DNA from 2 places in the Desulfitobacterium dichloroeliminans LMG P-21439 genome. Region 1 is predicted to be linked to the other one. Evidence: riboswitches for the same ligand, from Rfam matches in the RefSeq annotation. Region 1 holds a riboswitch; the other holds the start of a gene.

Region 1 (7,739 bases):
ATTGGTTGAGGCTGATATCATCGAAATTTGTGCGGAATATAAAATCAGGGGAACAGTGGAGAGGGTGTATCGTCTGAAAAGCAATCCTTTCTATAACGATGAACGTGTTAAGGATGCCAATACAGAAGAGCTTTTTGGAGATTTTTATTCCTTCAACATGGTCTTGCTCAGTGATTTTGAGAACTATTTAAATGGCTCGGCTGGTACAAAATATAAGGAGCACAATTTTGAAAAGGATCGAGTATCCTTTCGAGATTACTCTGTTTATCTAAGCGATGAGGAGTGCGATCAATTGGTTCATATAGTAAAGAATACCCTTAGCAGTTTTGAAAATAATAAAGGCGATGGCGAGCGGAGATTAAGGAAGTTTTCTTTCGTGATGATACCAGGAAATGAGAAGAAAAATATGTTGTAGGTAAGACGATGAAGTTATTGAATAATCCCTCTTTATTTGCTAAAGTTGTGCATGTGACTAAGTGATCTTGTCTAAAAATTATAAAAGTAGGGGAGAGCTGCGTATGGAAAATGAGCTACAGAAAAAGTACGGTTTATTTATGGCTATTGCTATGGTTATCGGAATCGTTATCGGCAGCGGGGTGTTTTTCAAAGCGGAGAAGATCTTGGTGGCTACCGGAGGCAATCTGCCGTTAGGTATATTGGCTTGGATTATTGGCGGCATTATTATGATTATTTGCGCCTATGTTTTTGCTACAATGGCCACGCGTTATGAGAAAGTAAATGGAGTCGTGGACTACGCTGAAGCAGCCATGGGTAGCAAATATGCTTTTTACGTTGGTTGGTTTATGACCACAATCTATTATCCGGCTATAACTTCTGTTTTGGCTTGGGTTTCGGCTCGCTATACCTGTGTACTCTTAGGTTGGGATATTGTAGGTGCAGAGGCGATGGCCCTAGCCGGTTTTTATTTGATCGGAAGCTATGCTTTAAATGCATTATCACCGAAATTAGCTGGGAAGTTTCAAGTTACTACCACGATCATTAAGCTCATACCCTTGATTCTTATGGCTGTTTTAGGGACAATTGCTGGCTTAAGCAATGGCGTTTTAATCAAGAACTTCACTAGTGGAGTCATTGCCGATGTGACCACAGCCAATCCTATGTTTACAGCCGTGGTGGCTACAGCCTTTGCCTATGAAGGATGGATTATTGCCACGAGTATTAATGCGGAATTAAAAGATGCAAAAAAGAATCTTCCGCGGGCCCTAACCTTTGGAACCCTCTTTGTAGCACTCATCTATATTTTATATTACACTGGTCTTGCAGGCGCCGTGGAAAACAGCGTCATCATGCAAGGGGGGGAGACCGGTGCTAAAATTGCTTTCGCCACGGTGTTCTCTAGTCTTGGCGGAAGTGTACTCTTTGTCTTTGTTGTCATTTCTTGCTTAGGGACCCTCAATGGTCTAATGATTGGCTGTACTCGAGGTTTCTATTCATTAGCTGCCAGAGGGCTAGGACCTCAACCTAATGTTTATAAAAACATTGATGCAAACACAAATATGCCTAGCAATTCTGCTATCTTAGGTTTGTTATTTAGTGGGGCTTGGTTACTATATTTCTTCGGTGCTAATTTGGTACCCGTGCCCTGGTTCGGCCCCTTTAGCTTTGATAGTTCAGAGCTTCCTATTGTTACCCTGTATGCGATGTATATCCCAATTTTTATTATGATGATGGTTAAAGAGAAGACCCTAAGTTCCTTTAAGAGATTTGTGATGCCGGTCTTGGCTATCTGTGCCTGCATCTTTATGGTGATTGCTGCGTTTTACGCACATGGTTTTGTAACTGTTCTTTATTACCTTGGGTTATTTGCATTTATTATGTTTGTAGGTGCGTTCTTTAGCTCGACGAAGAGAGCTTAAAAGTCCGAACACCTTCTTTACGTGCTTTGTAAGGAGGGTGTTTTTTATCATTTGGTTTATTGAGTTAAGTATCAATAAATGAGGATTATTTGGGAAGCTGAATGCACATAAAAAAGAACCCCATGATGGGGTTCTTTTCGATGATATAACACGATAGGATTATAGTTGCATCTTAGTATCGACGTGCCCCAAGGTAGCGAGGACCGTAGTAGCTATCGCTTACACCGGATACTTTTACCCCACTACCAGGATTGGCTGCGTGAACAAATTTGCCGTTACCGATGTAAATCCCCACATGAGAGGCTCCGGAAGCATAGGTGCTGAAAAATACTAAATCCCCTGATTGCAAATTATCGCTACTTACCTGAGAACCAGAACTAAACTGATCGTAGGAGGTACGTGGGAGGGATATCCCGGCACCGGAATAGATATACTTCGTAAAACCGGAACAATCAAAGCCACTTGTGGAAGTTCCTCCGAATACATAGCTGGTTCCTTGAAGGCTGAGAGCACGATCGACTATGGAAGAACCATCAGCGCTACCACGAGAAGTCGCCATGGCGATATTGGTCGTTTGTTTACGTGGTCCTTTAGCAACAACTTCATCCACAGGTTTTTCAACGATTTTCTCATCCAAGACTTTCTTGGCTACTTCTACACCATTTCTTTGTTCATAAGAATAGGTGACAAACTTTGAACCGTTGTTTCCTTTGGTGATAACCTTCGTTTGTCCAGGATTGAGCTTGTAATCAGTCTTTGTAACAACATCATAGGGAATTATCTCTTCCCCGGAATATGTACCTTGACTTAATACGGTCAGATACGGTTCAACCGTTACGAGATTAATCACTTCACCTGGTTTAATCACTGAATCTTCAGTGGTTCCAGGATTTCCAGCCAGAACTTCCTCGGTTAACATGTTGTTTTTACGAGCAATTAACCACCAGGAGTCGTTTTTCTCTACTTTATATTCCTTTGAGGTGACCTTGCCATCGATGAGTTTTTCATAGGCTTGATCTACTTGGTTCATCTGGTCAGGCTTGATAGAGACTTTTTCAATACTCACTTCTTCAGCAAAGCTGACGGATGTGACTTGGTTCTCATCGCTTGCTTTAGCATAATACTCTTCGTATTCTTTAAGGAGCTTTTCAGCATCATCTTGGCTAGGCAAATAAGCTATAGGTGTGCCGCCGGCAACAATTTTATAGCCTTCTAGATAATAATTTAAGGATTCAGCTAATGTCTCCTCGTTGATTATCAAGGCCTCATAGGCGGAATTCTTGATTCGAACATTTTCATAAGCGATTTGGTCCCGTGTTTTGGCAAGGACACCGTATGGCTCGCCTTTTTCTTGAAGAAAGTTATCCACAAGAAGCTGACCACTCTTAACATTCTCTACATACCCCATTTGCTGACCGTTAATCATCACAGCAGCTACAGAGGTAGTTGTTAAAGAATAAAAACTTAAGCCACCTGCTAAAATCAGGACAGCAGATAAAGAACCAATCACTTTTGGAGATTTCCAAGGAATAGTCTTCGCAAATTTCTGGACTTGGTCAGTTGAAGCGATTCTAAATTGAGACAGTTTCTCCCGAAAATGCATGCTTTGACACCTTTCTTAGCTTACGAGGTTAGTTGACGGATTCGGGCAAAAGTGTGAGCCCTACGCGTGCGCTACGCGATTCACCCCAAGAAATAGTCCCCCGTCCTAGGTTTATCTAGGTTCAGCTTTATTCTATGATTCACATATTATTATATTTTGATTCGACTCAATTTGATTCGACATCAAGACCTAAAGTTCCTTCATTTCATGTATATGTAATACGTGGAAATTCCATTACTTTATTGGATAGACATCTACAGATTAGTTATTACCTTTTCATATATGGTAAAATAGTGGCATCGTATATACTCTTGGACGAGGACCGATGGGGAAAGTGAGGGGATTCCTTGTTATTCAGAAAGAGAAAAGAAGAAAAGAAAATTAATGCACCTAAGTCAGAGATTCATGAAAAATCTCTGAAGTGCAGGAAATATAAAAGTAATTACTATTCTAAGAATTCTATAAGAAATAGAGAGTCCCTGCGAAGTAAAAGGCAGAGAAAAGATGAAATTGGTGAATATAAACTGGAAGTAGAACTCTCCCATTTACCTCAAAGGTTTAAACTTATAAGCAGTGTGCTATTGAATACCAAGGGGGGATATGTGCAGATTGATCATCTCTTGGTCTCTCCCTATGGGCTTTTTGTTATAGAGGCCTATAATTTGTCAGGACTAATTGTCGGGGAAGAAAACGATCTGAAGTGGTATCAGATGATTACCTGGAGGGTAAAAACCTTTCCTAATCCTGTCATAGAGAACCAAGCCCGCATTGAAGTATTACGAGAGCAAGCAGGTCTTGATGAGGACATCCCTGTGTTTTCTTATGTGACGTTTAACTGCCGCAGTAACCTGAAAGTCTTCTTGAGCTCGGTGTTTTATGATATAGATCTTCTTGCTTCCATTATGAAGCTGGCTCAGACTCAACCTGTGGTGCTTAGTGATGAAGAGGTTCTTGGAGTCCTAGAAGCTATTGAGAGCATCAATGTAAAAGATCAAGGGATTCGCAATGAATATGCTGCTCGCCTTCGCAAGATGAGAATGCAGGAGAGACCAAAGCATGGTGATATTCGTTGTTGCCTCTGCCAAAAAGCTGTGAATACGCGAATGGCAAGATATTGTCTTAATCGTCCAGATAAATTTGCCTGGAAAGTCTATTGTGAGAAACATCAGAAAGAGATGACCAAAATCGTCAGACGGGAAAGTATAAGATCTGAGGAATTCACATAATTGTTATAGCTTCTTATATAGAAGGATTTTTAAAAAATCCCAAATTGAGGCAACGGCAAATGCTATTAGGGAAGTGAGTGCTTGAGGTAGAATTATGAGTGAGATTGGTGTTGATAAAAATAGAGAAAAGACCCAGGATATCACGAGAAAAGCTATTAGAGGTGTACTGTTTACACTGATAGGCGGAATTAGTTGGGGATTTTCCGGTGCCTGCGGGCAATACCTTTTTTCTGTGAAGGGAATCAATCCTCATTGGGTTACAGCCGTACGGATGTTTACGGCGGGGTTGATCATATTTTGTTTTGTTTTATTTAAATACAAAGAGAAAATGGTGGGGTTATTCAGTAATAAAAAGGACCGCTGGACGCTCATTGGCTTTAGTATATTTGGACTTATTTTTTGCCAGTATACCTATTTGTTGGCCATATCATATACCAATGCGGGAACAGCGACGGTGCTACAGTATCTAGGGCCTTTGTTGATTATGGTTTTCGTGTGCGGAATCGATCGGCGGTTGCCGACGAAGATAGAAGGTATAGCTATTGTCCTAGCCGTTACCGGCACCTTTCTCTTGACTACGCATGGAAGTCTCAGTAACCTGGTCATTTCTTCCCAAGGTCTTTTTTGGGGACTAATGTCCGCCCTAGGGTTGATGCTCTATACGATAATTCCGGGAAGGATTATCAGCAGGTGGGGGAGCATTGTAGTGACTAGCTGCGGTATGTTAATGGGCGGGTTGATTTTGCTTGTATTGGTTCGGCCTTGGCGAATTCCTGTTTCCCTGGATTGGCAAGTGTTTCTGGGAATGCTGGCTATCATTGTGATTGGAACAGTAGTGTCCTTTACCTTGTATTTACAAGGAGTTAGTGATATTGGGCCTGTCAAGGCCAGTATGATCGCCTGTGTAGAACCAGTGGCAGCTACTTTGTTCTCCGCCTTTTGGTTGAATACACCTTTTGTTGGAGCCGATATCCTTGGCTTTGCCTTTATTATTACCACAGTAATTCTCTTAACAAGTAAGGGTAGTTAATTTTGAAAAAGTTAGAGTAAAATTATCGTGGGCAAAAGAGCAAAAAATTTAGGAAGAGCTAAAAAACTCTTCCCAAAATCACGAATTTCCTGTAGTTTGGTAGTTGCTAAAGCCACAAAATACAGGGGTGCGTGACATGAATAGTTTAACCAAAGAAAAGATAACATTCAAGGATATTGAGAGAGATTTTTACAAAATAGGTTGTGAAGTTGCGAAACTGCTCCTCCAAAAGTTTCTGGAAGAAATGGATACAGAGCTTGCAGAGAGCAGGGATAAAGCAGTTCTAAGACATAGAGGCAAAAAGTCAACCTCAATGAAGACCCTGATGGGAGAAGTATCAGTCGATCGAGCAATATATAGGAAAGCCAAAGACGATGGTAGTCAAGAGTATGTTTATCTTTTGCATGAAGCTCTGAGATTGGAAACAATGGGCTTTATGTCTCCTAATCTCGTAGAGAAGATTTTAGAATACAGTTGTGCAATGTCCTACCGAGAAGTAGCACAAGCGGTTTCAACCTTAACGAATCAAACCATCAGCCACCAAGGAGTATGGAACATCGTGCAAGCTGTGGGAGAGAAACAAATTGAAGCAGAAAAGGCACTAGTGGACTCCTTTAAGAAAAATGAATTAAGCGGGAGTAAAGACGTTCCCATTCTCTTTGAGGAAGCGGATGGCCTGTGGTTATCTATGCAGGGAAAGAGCAGAGAAAAAGGGAGCTCCAAAGGCAGAAAAGAGCTTAAGATTAGTGTTACTTATGAGGGTTGGAAGCCAAGATATCCGTCATCTAAAGAGTACGAAACCGTGGGCAAAATGGCTTTTGCAGGTTACATGAAATCGGAAGAGATGAAAGAACTAAGAGACGCATCAATATCTCAGAATTACAATGTAGATGAAATTATCTATCGAGTCCTAAATGGTGATGGAGCATCATGGATAAGACGAGATCATGATCAAGAAACAGATAAATTTCAGCTCGATCCCTTTCATCTTGCTCAAGCAGTCACTAGAAATGTATCAGACAAAAAGGCTAGAAGACCCATCCTAAAATGGCTTAAGGCTGGGGAATTTGGAAAGGTATTCGAAAAGATTGAGCAGCTCAAGCATGAAAGCGGCGGAGTGGCCAAAGAGATAGAAAAACTTGGTAGACTAGAAAGCTACATAAGAAGCAATATTGACGGGATAGTACCCTATAAGGACAGAGAAGATATGACGTTACCCAAAGCCCCTGAGGGCTTAGAATACAGGAATTTAGGCACGATGGAAAGGCAAGTGAGGGTATTCGCTTCCCGCATGAAAGGGGCAAGAAGCTGGAGCGAAAAAGGAGCAACCCATCTCTCCAAAATAATCGCTTTAAAAATGGGAAAAGGCTTCAAGGAAAAGATAGCAGCCCTAGTTTCAGGAAAGCTCCCGGACCGGTTGACTGAGAGATTCGTAGAAACCATAACGAACAGCAAAAGCGGACTAAAGAAGGCCGTAAAGAAATCAATATACCCGGTACATAGAGGAGAGTTGCCCTACACAAACTGCTCAGTAACAAACGGCAGGAAAGTCATTCGCAATATGTTCAATCTCAAAACATTTAGCGAGATGATCTACCGGTAAGGTTTAACCAAAAGACCCCAGATCAAGACTTGACATGGGGGCGGCTGATGCTACCCTAAATCAGGGGGATGGGGCCTACCCCAAAGGAATACATCTTGTGAGCCCCATGCCTTGACCCATGGAAGCATCCGCCGTTGGGTCCCATGTCAAGTCTACCCCAGAGTTGAACTGCATCTGGAAGCAAAAGGGATTTTATTACGTATCTACACAACTACGAGGAATAGAATTTTTGCCCACGTCTACTTGACACCAACTTTGAAAAAACCATTTGACAAGTAAAGCTAGTCCATGTATTATAGTTATTGCGCTACGGCCCATTGGTCAAGCGGCCTAAGACACCGCCCTTTCACGGCGGTAACACGGGTTCGAATCCCGTATGGGTCACCAAAATTAGGGCGAT
Region 2 (7,739 bases), 630 kb from region 1:
AGCCTTACCTGCCAATAAGGCTGCTCCAGTCATACCCTCCGAACCAGCCACCAAAATCCCTCGGCCATGGGTTCCCTTATGACCTTGGAATCGACGCACGGGTAAAAGTTTGCGGATTTCCTCCGTTAAAACAAATGTGGTTAGGGTTTCATGTTCTAAAAACCTCTCCGGAATAGAGATAGGATCGACAATCACTCGACCAGCATACTCAGGACCGGCTCCTAAAAAATGCCCAAGCTTAGGCAAGCCGAAGGTCAATGTCTCTTGGGCTAGGATTGCTTGGCGGTATACCTTCCCTGTATCTGCTTCGACACCACTAGGAATATCCACAGCGATTATCGGGGCCTGAGCTCGATTAATTTCTTCCACGTAGCCTTCAATCAAACTGGGTAAGGCCCCCCGAAAACCCGTACCATAAATAGCATCAATGATTACATCCGCTTGGGTTAGGGAGATCCTTACAAGTCGGAGCTGTTTCTCTCCATCGATGGTAAATAGTTTGCCTCCCGTGTTCTGGTAAAGACGGTAATTGAGTGCTGCATCACCTTTGAACTCCTCAGCCCCAGCAAAGGAATACACGATGACATCCATCCCTAAAATGCTGAGATGGCGAGCAACGGCTAATCCATCTCCCCCATTATTGCCCTTGCCGACAAAAACAGTAACCTTCCCTTCCGTCAATTGCTTTTGACGAAGGCCAAGAAGGTGACGTACCTCCTGCACCACAGCCAAAGCTGCGTTTTCCATGAGCAATAGGCTTGGTATGCCAAATTCTCGGATAGCACGATCTTCTATTTCTCGCATCTGTTTGGCGCTGACCACCCGCATGATCTCTACCCCCGCATCCTGAATCAAGATTCGTAGTTCCTCTTCTTCCTCATTATGGCTTATCTCTCTTTAGTAGAGTATGGCCATTCCTATTGCATACTCTTTTTCATGGGAAAGACTGAGCCGAATTTGGGTCCCACCCCGAGCCCGAACGAATTGCTCAGCCCTCTCTGTTAAGGAGACCACAGGTTCTCCTAAATCGTTGCTGAGAATTTCTATATCATGCCAGGATAAACCTCTTAATCCCGTCCCTAAGGCTTTCAAAATTGCCTCTTTACCCGCAAAATGAGCCGCCCAGCTTGTCATGTTTTTAGCTTGCAACTCCATAATTTCACGATGTGTAAATAGACGCTCTTGTAGCTTGGGCGTCCGCTCACATGCTGAGGTAAAACGTTGAATTCCTATAATATCTATCCCTGGAAACATATTGAACCCCCCAAAAGAATACACAATTGCCCCCACGCTCTAGATCATTTCTGATTCATCTTCCTCATCTAAAAAAGAGAGTGGTAAGTGCATGGTCACTGTTGTACCCACATGTGGCTGGCTCCGAATCTGCAAGCCATACTCTTCACCGTAATAACCAAGTAAACGTTCATGGACATTGGCCATACCGACCCCATTGCCCGATCCTACCCCAGGTTTCAATACATCTTGTAAACGGTCCGGTTGAATCCCCACCCCATCATCAGCTATGTCAATGTAAAGTTCCTGCTCTCTGCGTTCAACCTTCACAGAAACAATGCCATTGCCAATCTTCTCACCGATTCCATGTTTGACTGCATTTTCTACCAGAGGCTGAATGCTTAAACGAGGAACCATCGCCTCCATTAGTTCCTCAGGAATCTCGCCCAGAAAATATAGCTTGCGGCCAAAGCGTGCTTTTTCTAAGATCAAATAGGTCTTAACAAAACTCATTTCCTCCCGCAAGGTAATCAAGGTTCCATGAGATTTGAGGGCCTTACGAAAAAACTCCGCCAGATGAATCAACAATCGCCGTGATCGATTGGGACTGGTACGACTAGTAGCGATAATGGTATTGAGTACATTAAAAAAGAAGTGGGGATTGATTTGGGCTTGCAAGGCATTCAACTGGGCTTCCGCCGCTAACTTGGCCTGATGATCCAGTTCAGCTAACTCGATCTGAATCCCCAACAACTGCGCCATTCCTATGGCTAAGCGAATTAGGTCCGGCGAGATGTGCCCATCCTTCGTTTCATACAGCTTCATGGTCCCCACAACCTTACCCTGACAATGCAACGGAACAATGACAGCCGCCGCCAAAGGACAGTCACAACTATTTTGGCGAGGGCAATTTAATTCTTTCTGTGTTCTAACGATTTTATAGGAGCCTGTTTTGATCACATCAAGGGTCGCCCGGGTAAGGATACGATCTCCTGGATGATGTTGGTCACAACCGGCACCTAAGTATGCCAGTTGCTTTTCACAATCTGTAATGGAAACCGCGGCAACTTGACCGATCTCTTGAATGATCTTAGCTATCGATTCGGCATTTTGGACATTTAGACCTCTGCGCAAATAAGGCAGGGTCTCATTGGCAATCTTAAAACTTAGCTCAGCATTGCGTTCCGTAGCTTTGCGAGCAGTCATTTTATTTTGTACATTTATTTTATAGAGTAGAAAAAATGTATTGCCTATTAAGAAAGGAATAAGGAGTTTCATTTCACCTGTCACTAGGACAAGTGTCAATTCAGCACCTAAAATAACACAGGTTTGAAAGACCATCCATCATCCCTCATCTTCATCTCGAATTATTAGTCTATTCGACAGACGCGATTTCGCTTCCTGTATCTTCACTGAGGATTTTCTGGAGCTTTTCCTTGCCTTGCTCAGATCCTACGACTAAAAGTATATCTCCCTCAGCTAAGACAAACTCTGCACCCGGCGAGAACTGTTCAATCCCACTTCTCACTACGGCAACTACAGTCAAGCCGGTTCTCTCTCGCAATTTCAAATCACTTAAGGTTTTCCCTTTAGCACTTGACCTTTGGACGATCTCGATTTCGGCCACATCCATCCACCGGCTAGCTAGGCGATCCGTATAATTGACGATCTTCGTTAAATAGGCATCGATTTTTACATCGATCTCCCGTCTCTGCTCCATTAATTTCTTCATCTCATCAAAGTAAACTTGAATTTCTGCTTTCTGGTCAAATCCTCGCATGAATTTCTCTGCCATGCTTTTGGAGACTACTGTAATCCCTACTCCTTGACTCACCATCACGACACCCATGGTTTGAAGGATGGCAATAGATCGCCGAATCGTCTCCGGAGATACATTATAACGCCCTGCTAAGGTTGAACGCCCATGAATCTTTTCACCTTCTCGATATTCTCCCATAACGATGGAGTGAGCAATATCTATTGCAATTTCCTGATAACGTGCTTGATGATCCATATGATTCCTCTCCTTGATTCCATATCTTTTAGTAACAATGACTACTACCTACTATAGCTTTTTCAACACATATTATCTTACTCCATATCAACCATCTTCTTCGAGCCCTGACTAAGCGCAGTTAGTTATAATTCCAGCCGCAGTAATACAAAAAAGTTTAGATGAACACAAATCTGTAATTGACCGCCACCAACCCATATGTTACTATTAAGTTGTTAGTTATGCAACTTCATAAGGCTTAATTTCCCAGAGGGAAAACGGGGGAACCAATATTGGGGTGAATCGCTTCTTAGCGTAGAGCATGTTTCAGCTCGAATCCGTCAGCTAACCTCGTCAGCACTGAGACACATGAAAGGGTGAAAGCACACCTATTTATGTATAATGCTTTGCTTTGGGGACCGTATCGGTTCTTTTTTTATTTGGCCTAAAGAAACTTCTTAGCTCTCGAGTACGAATAGAGGAGGTAAACATTATGGCAGTGGAATTCCTACCCCCTAACCCTAGAGAAGCTTCACAGGCAAGGGCCTTAGAATTAAAGCAAATGGCTCAGCCTTACTTTAAATGCAAAGAAACAATTCCTAGTGGTCTTGCTTTAAGCGAGGAATACAATAAGAATCGAGATATTATTCTGGGGCAATTCGATGCTAACCTTGATGATTGGCAGGATTGGCGGTGGCAACTCAAAAACCGCATTCAAAATCCAGAAACCCTAAGCAATCTATTGCCACTGACAATAAAACAAATTCATGAGATTAGCGAAGTCGGAAAAGCCTATCGTTGGGCGGTTTCTCCCTATTATCTGAGCCTGATCGATAAGGATGATCCTCAAGATCCCATCCGCTTGCAAAGTCTTCCTTCTATTCAAGAAATCCGTGATTCATCTGGGGAAGAAGATCCCATGGGTGAAGAGTTTACTTCTCCTGCACCCTGTATCACGCGCCGTTATCCTGATCGATTAATTATCAATGTTACTAATCTTTGTGCCATGTACTGCCGGCACTGTCAACGCCGTCGGAATATTGGAGAAACGGATCTCCATGAAACCCGCGCTAATCTGGAGGCAGCCTTAGACTATGTACGCTCTAATCCAGAAATTCGCGATGTCTTGATAACGGGGGGCGACTCCCTTCTCCTCAGCGATCAAATGCTGGATTGGCTTTTAGGAGAATTGCATGGAATTCCGCATGTAGAGATCAAACGCATCGGTACTCGGGTCCCCGTAACTCTTCCCATGCGAATCACCGAAAACCTATGTAAGATTCTTGAAAAATATCCACCCCTTTATATCAATACTCAGTTCAATCATCCCAAAGAGGTGACCGAAGAAACCAAGAAAGCTGCTGACCGATTAATTAAGGCCGGTGTCATCTTAGGCAATCAAGCTGTTCTCCTCAAAGGGATTAATGATCAACCCGATATTATGAAACGACTTAACCAAGAGCTTCTTAAGATACGGGTACGACCCTATTATATTTTCCATGCCAAAAATGTCAAAGGGACAAGTCACTTCATTCCCCGTATTCAAGACGGTTTAAAGATTATGGATCACTTACGTGGCTACACCTCCGGTATGGCAATTCCGACGTATATTATAAACGCTCCAGGTGGGGGTGGTAAAACTCCAATTCTACCTCAATACCTTGTTTCCCTTAATGAGCATGAAGCTATATTAAGAACTTGGGAAGGAAAAATTGTTCATTACCCTAATCATTAGTACAGCTAATTACGTAAAGACTGCCAACTTAATTAATCAATGCTCAGAATTCCTTTAATGAAAGGATGCTATTGAACGGCTAAACTGCCCTCCAATAAGGAGATCAGCAGGTTAGTCGTTTGTTTTTGTTATAGCTTCTTCCCTTGCCAAGTTCCACGTCTTTCTAACTCCTGATCAATACCGTTGAGAATCTCCCACTTCTTGAGACTCCAGAGGGGGGCAATTAGATCCTGCCGCGGAGCGTCTCCTGTTAAACGGTGTATCACCATCTGGGCAGGAAGAATTTCTAGGGTATTGCAAATCAGCTGAATATATTCTTCCTGAGTAAGCATAGGAAACGGATTGTCTTCGTATAATTTGGCCATTGGTGTTCCCCGCAGGACATGGAGAAGATGAAGTTTGAGCCCTTGCAGATCGAGCTTGGTGACAGCTTGAGCAGAGTCGAACATATCCTCTATGGTTTCCCCCGGCAGCCCGTAAATCAAATGGGCACATACTCGAATATTTCTTTGGCGCAATTTTTCTAGCCCCAACAGGAAATCCTCATAAGTGTGCCCCCGACCCACCCATGCCATGGTGCGGTCATGAATGCTTTGTAAGCCTAACTCCACCCATAGATAGGTCCTCTCATTCAACTCTGCTAAATAATCCAAAACCTCTTCCGGTAAACAATCCGGGCGGGTAGCGATGGACAGACCTACTACCCCCTCCTCCTGCAAAGCTTGCTCATAAACTGCTCGCAGGCGTTCGACGGGGGCATAGGTATTGGTATATGCTTGAAAATAAGCCAGATATTTGGCTTGAGACCATTTATGACTCATAACTTCTTTAACTACACGAAACTGATCATGAATAGATTGGTCTACTTGCCCGGCAAAATCCCCTGATCCCCGCGCACTGCAGTAGATGCAACCCCCTTGCCCTACTCGACCATCACGGTTCGGGCAGGTAAATCCCGCATCCAGTGATACCTTAAAGACCTTATCACCAAAAAAATCGCGAAAATGCTGGTTTAAGGTATAATAACGTTTCTCACCATTTTGCCAATTATAACTCCCTTTGCCCTCATCTCGGTAACTCAACTTAATATTGCCTCCATTTTCCTTAGTTCACTACTAGTTAACCTTGATAAAGTTCGAGTTTTTCTCCAGAGGGGCCTCGAAAGAAAAAGTTAAAGCGCCCTTCCCCCATTTCACGAGGTTCTTCATTAATACATTCTACATGGTGGTCTTTCAGCCAAGTAACTGCCTGGAAGATATCCTCAACCTTTAGGGCAAGGTGATTGATCACACCATCTTCAAATTTACGTTGGTCATCAATCTCAATGAGCTCAATAACATTCTCCCCAAATTTCATGAAAATAAGCTCAACCTTTCCTGGTTTAATTCTCTCGATGAGATCAAATCCCAAGACATCCTTATAAAAGGTCACAGATCGGTCCATATCCACTGTCTTAATCCCAATATGGACTAAGCCTTGAAACATCACCTTCCCATTCAAAGTTACGCCCTCCGTTCTTAATAATTACACCATTTGTTCCAATCTTGCTATTCTTGGCAATGGGAAGCCTCCAAGCTAAGAAGACGTTCTTTATGATCAAGACCACTGGCATAGCCGACCAAATCTCCGCTTTTTCCGACCACCCGATGACAAGGGGTAATGATGCCGATAGGATTCCTATTATTCGCCATGCCTACAGCTCGTGGGCCTTTAGGATTTCCTACATTTCGAGCAACTTCTCCATAACTCAGTGTTTCCCCATAAGGGATTCTTCGTAGCTCCTCCCAAACCTTTCGTTGAAAGGGTGTCCCACGTGAGTCGATAGGGATAGTGAATTCTTGACGACTTCCTGCAAAGTACTCAGTCAATTGCGTTATCACTTCGCAATTAGGATGCATTCCCCACAGGACGAGTGCCCCTGGCGCTTGCTTTTTAGCCCAGGCTCTAAGTTCACTTTCTTCTGTTCCCGGGTTACCAATGCTCAACCAACAGAGACCTCTTTGTGAGCTGGCAACACAAATGCTCCAGGTGAAGTCTCCTTGCTGGAACTCTTTAGTGTAAAAAGTAATGACTTCCTTTTTTAACAACTCTGAAACTTTAAATGGTAGTAATTCACCATCGATATAAATCTCGAGCATCGAATGATCCTGTTCCAGTCTTTTCTTTAGATCTTCAGGAATCACCCACATTTCTTTTGCCTGCGCATAATTCTCCATTAAGGAAAAAGTCCATACCGCTAAGCCCCTTAATTCGGCATTCTCTACAGATAGAAAAGGACAGACTTTCTCAAAAACCGGATCCACTGCTTTTGGAAAGACAATCGCAAGATTACATAGTCCCCAGAGAACACCCACTTGCAAGCTTTCGTCATCGCTGAGATTTGCCAACTGCCAATTAAAATGTCCGCATTCTTTCGGGTTATGAGCCATGATGCTGCCAATCGCCTCGGAAGCATTCCAGGCCGTTCCGCCGGATTCATCATTCAAGGACCAGAAGTAGCGCCTGATAAGCTCTGCGGCGTAACCCTTATTCTGCTCTTCTACCAAAGCAGCAGCTACACCCAAGGCCTCTATAGCCCGCCAAAACATCAAGCCATCCTTCACATAAATCCTGCTCATGAGGCCTCGAATGCTATCTTTCTCTCTTAGAATCTCACGGCCCCCAGACCAATCTCTTTTTAGCAGGATGCTCTCCAATTTCTTCTGCATATTCACACCTTCTCTTTTTTCACTCTGTTTCCCTAATCATCCAACAAAAGTCATCTTTTTTCAATAGTAT

Evidence for each region. Region 1 has a riboswitch for cyclic di-AMP ahead of DESDI_RS08145 (NlpC/P60 family protein). Riboswitches for the same ligand answer to the same signal wherever they lie in the genome.
Region 2: another riboswitch for cyclic di-AMP. It lies ahead of eam (glutamate 2,3-aminomutase); the one in region 1 lies ahead of DESDI_RS08145 (NlpC/P60 family protein).

The regions. Positions count from the first base shown of each region.
Region 1 is NC_019903.1:1,731,756-1,739,494, forward strand. Features, by position in the region: gene DESDI_RS08135 (helix-turn-helix domain-containing protein) at 1-415, shown strand, start outside; gene DESDI_RS08140 (APC family permease) at 519-1,877, shown strand; gene DESDI_RS08145 (NlpC/P60 family protein) at 2,050-3,480, opposite strand; cyclic di-AMP (ydaO/yuaA leader) riboswitch at 3,483-3,617, opposite strand; gene DESDI_RS08150 (nuclease-related domain-containing protein) at 3,828-4,706, shown strand; gene DESDI_RS08155 (DMT family transporter) at 4,801-5,736, shown strand; gene DESDI_RS08160 (ISLre2 family transposase) at 5,873-7,339, shown strand; tRNA gene DESDI_RS08165 (tRNA-Glu) at 7,651-7,726, shown strand; tRNA gene DESDI_RS08170 (tRNA-Val) at 7,733-7,739, shown strand, end outside.
Region 2 is NC_019903.1:1,102,044-1,109,782, reverse strand. Features, by position in the region: gene DESDI_RS05125 (bifunctional ADP-dependent NAD(P)H-hydrate dehydratase/NAD(P)H-hydrate epimerase) at 1-828, opposite strand, end outside; gene acpS (holo-ACP synthase) at 898-1,254, opposite strand; gene DESDI_RS05115 (histidine kinase) at 1,294-2,574, opposite strand; gene DESDI_RS05110 (GntR family transcriptional regulator) at 2,609-3,247, opposite strand; cyclic di-AMP (ydaO/yuaA leader) riboswitch at 3,473-3,600, shown strand; gene eam (glutamate 2,3-aminomutase) at 3,720-4,961, shown strand; gene mnmL (tRNA modification radical SAM protein MnmL/YtqA) at 5,090-6,043, opposite strand; gene DESDI_RS05095 (VOC family protein) at 6,081-6,461, opposite strand; gene DESDI_RS05090 (DVU0298 family protein) at 6,509-7,669, opposite strand.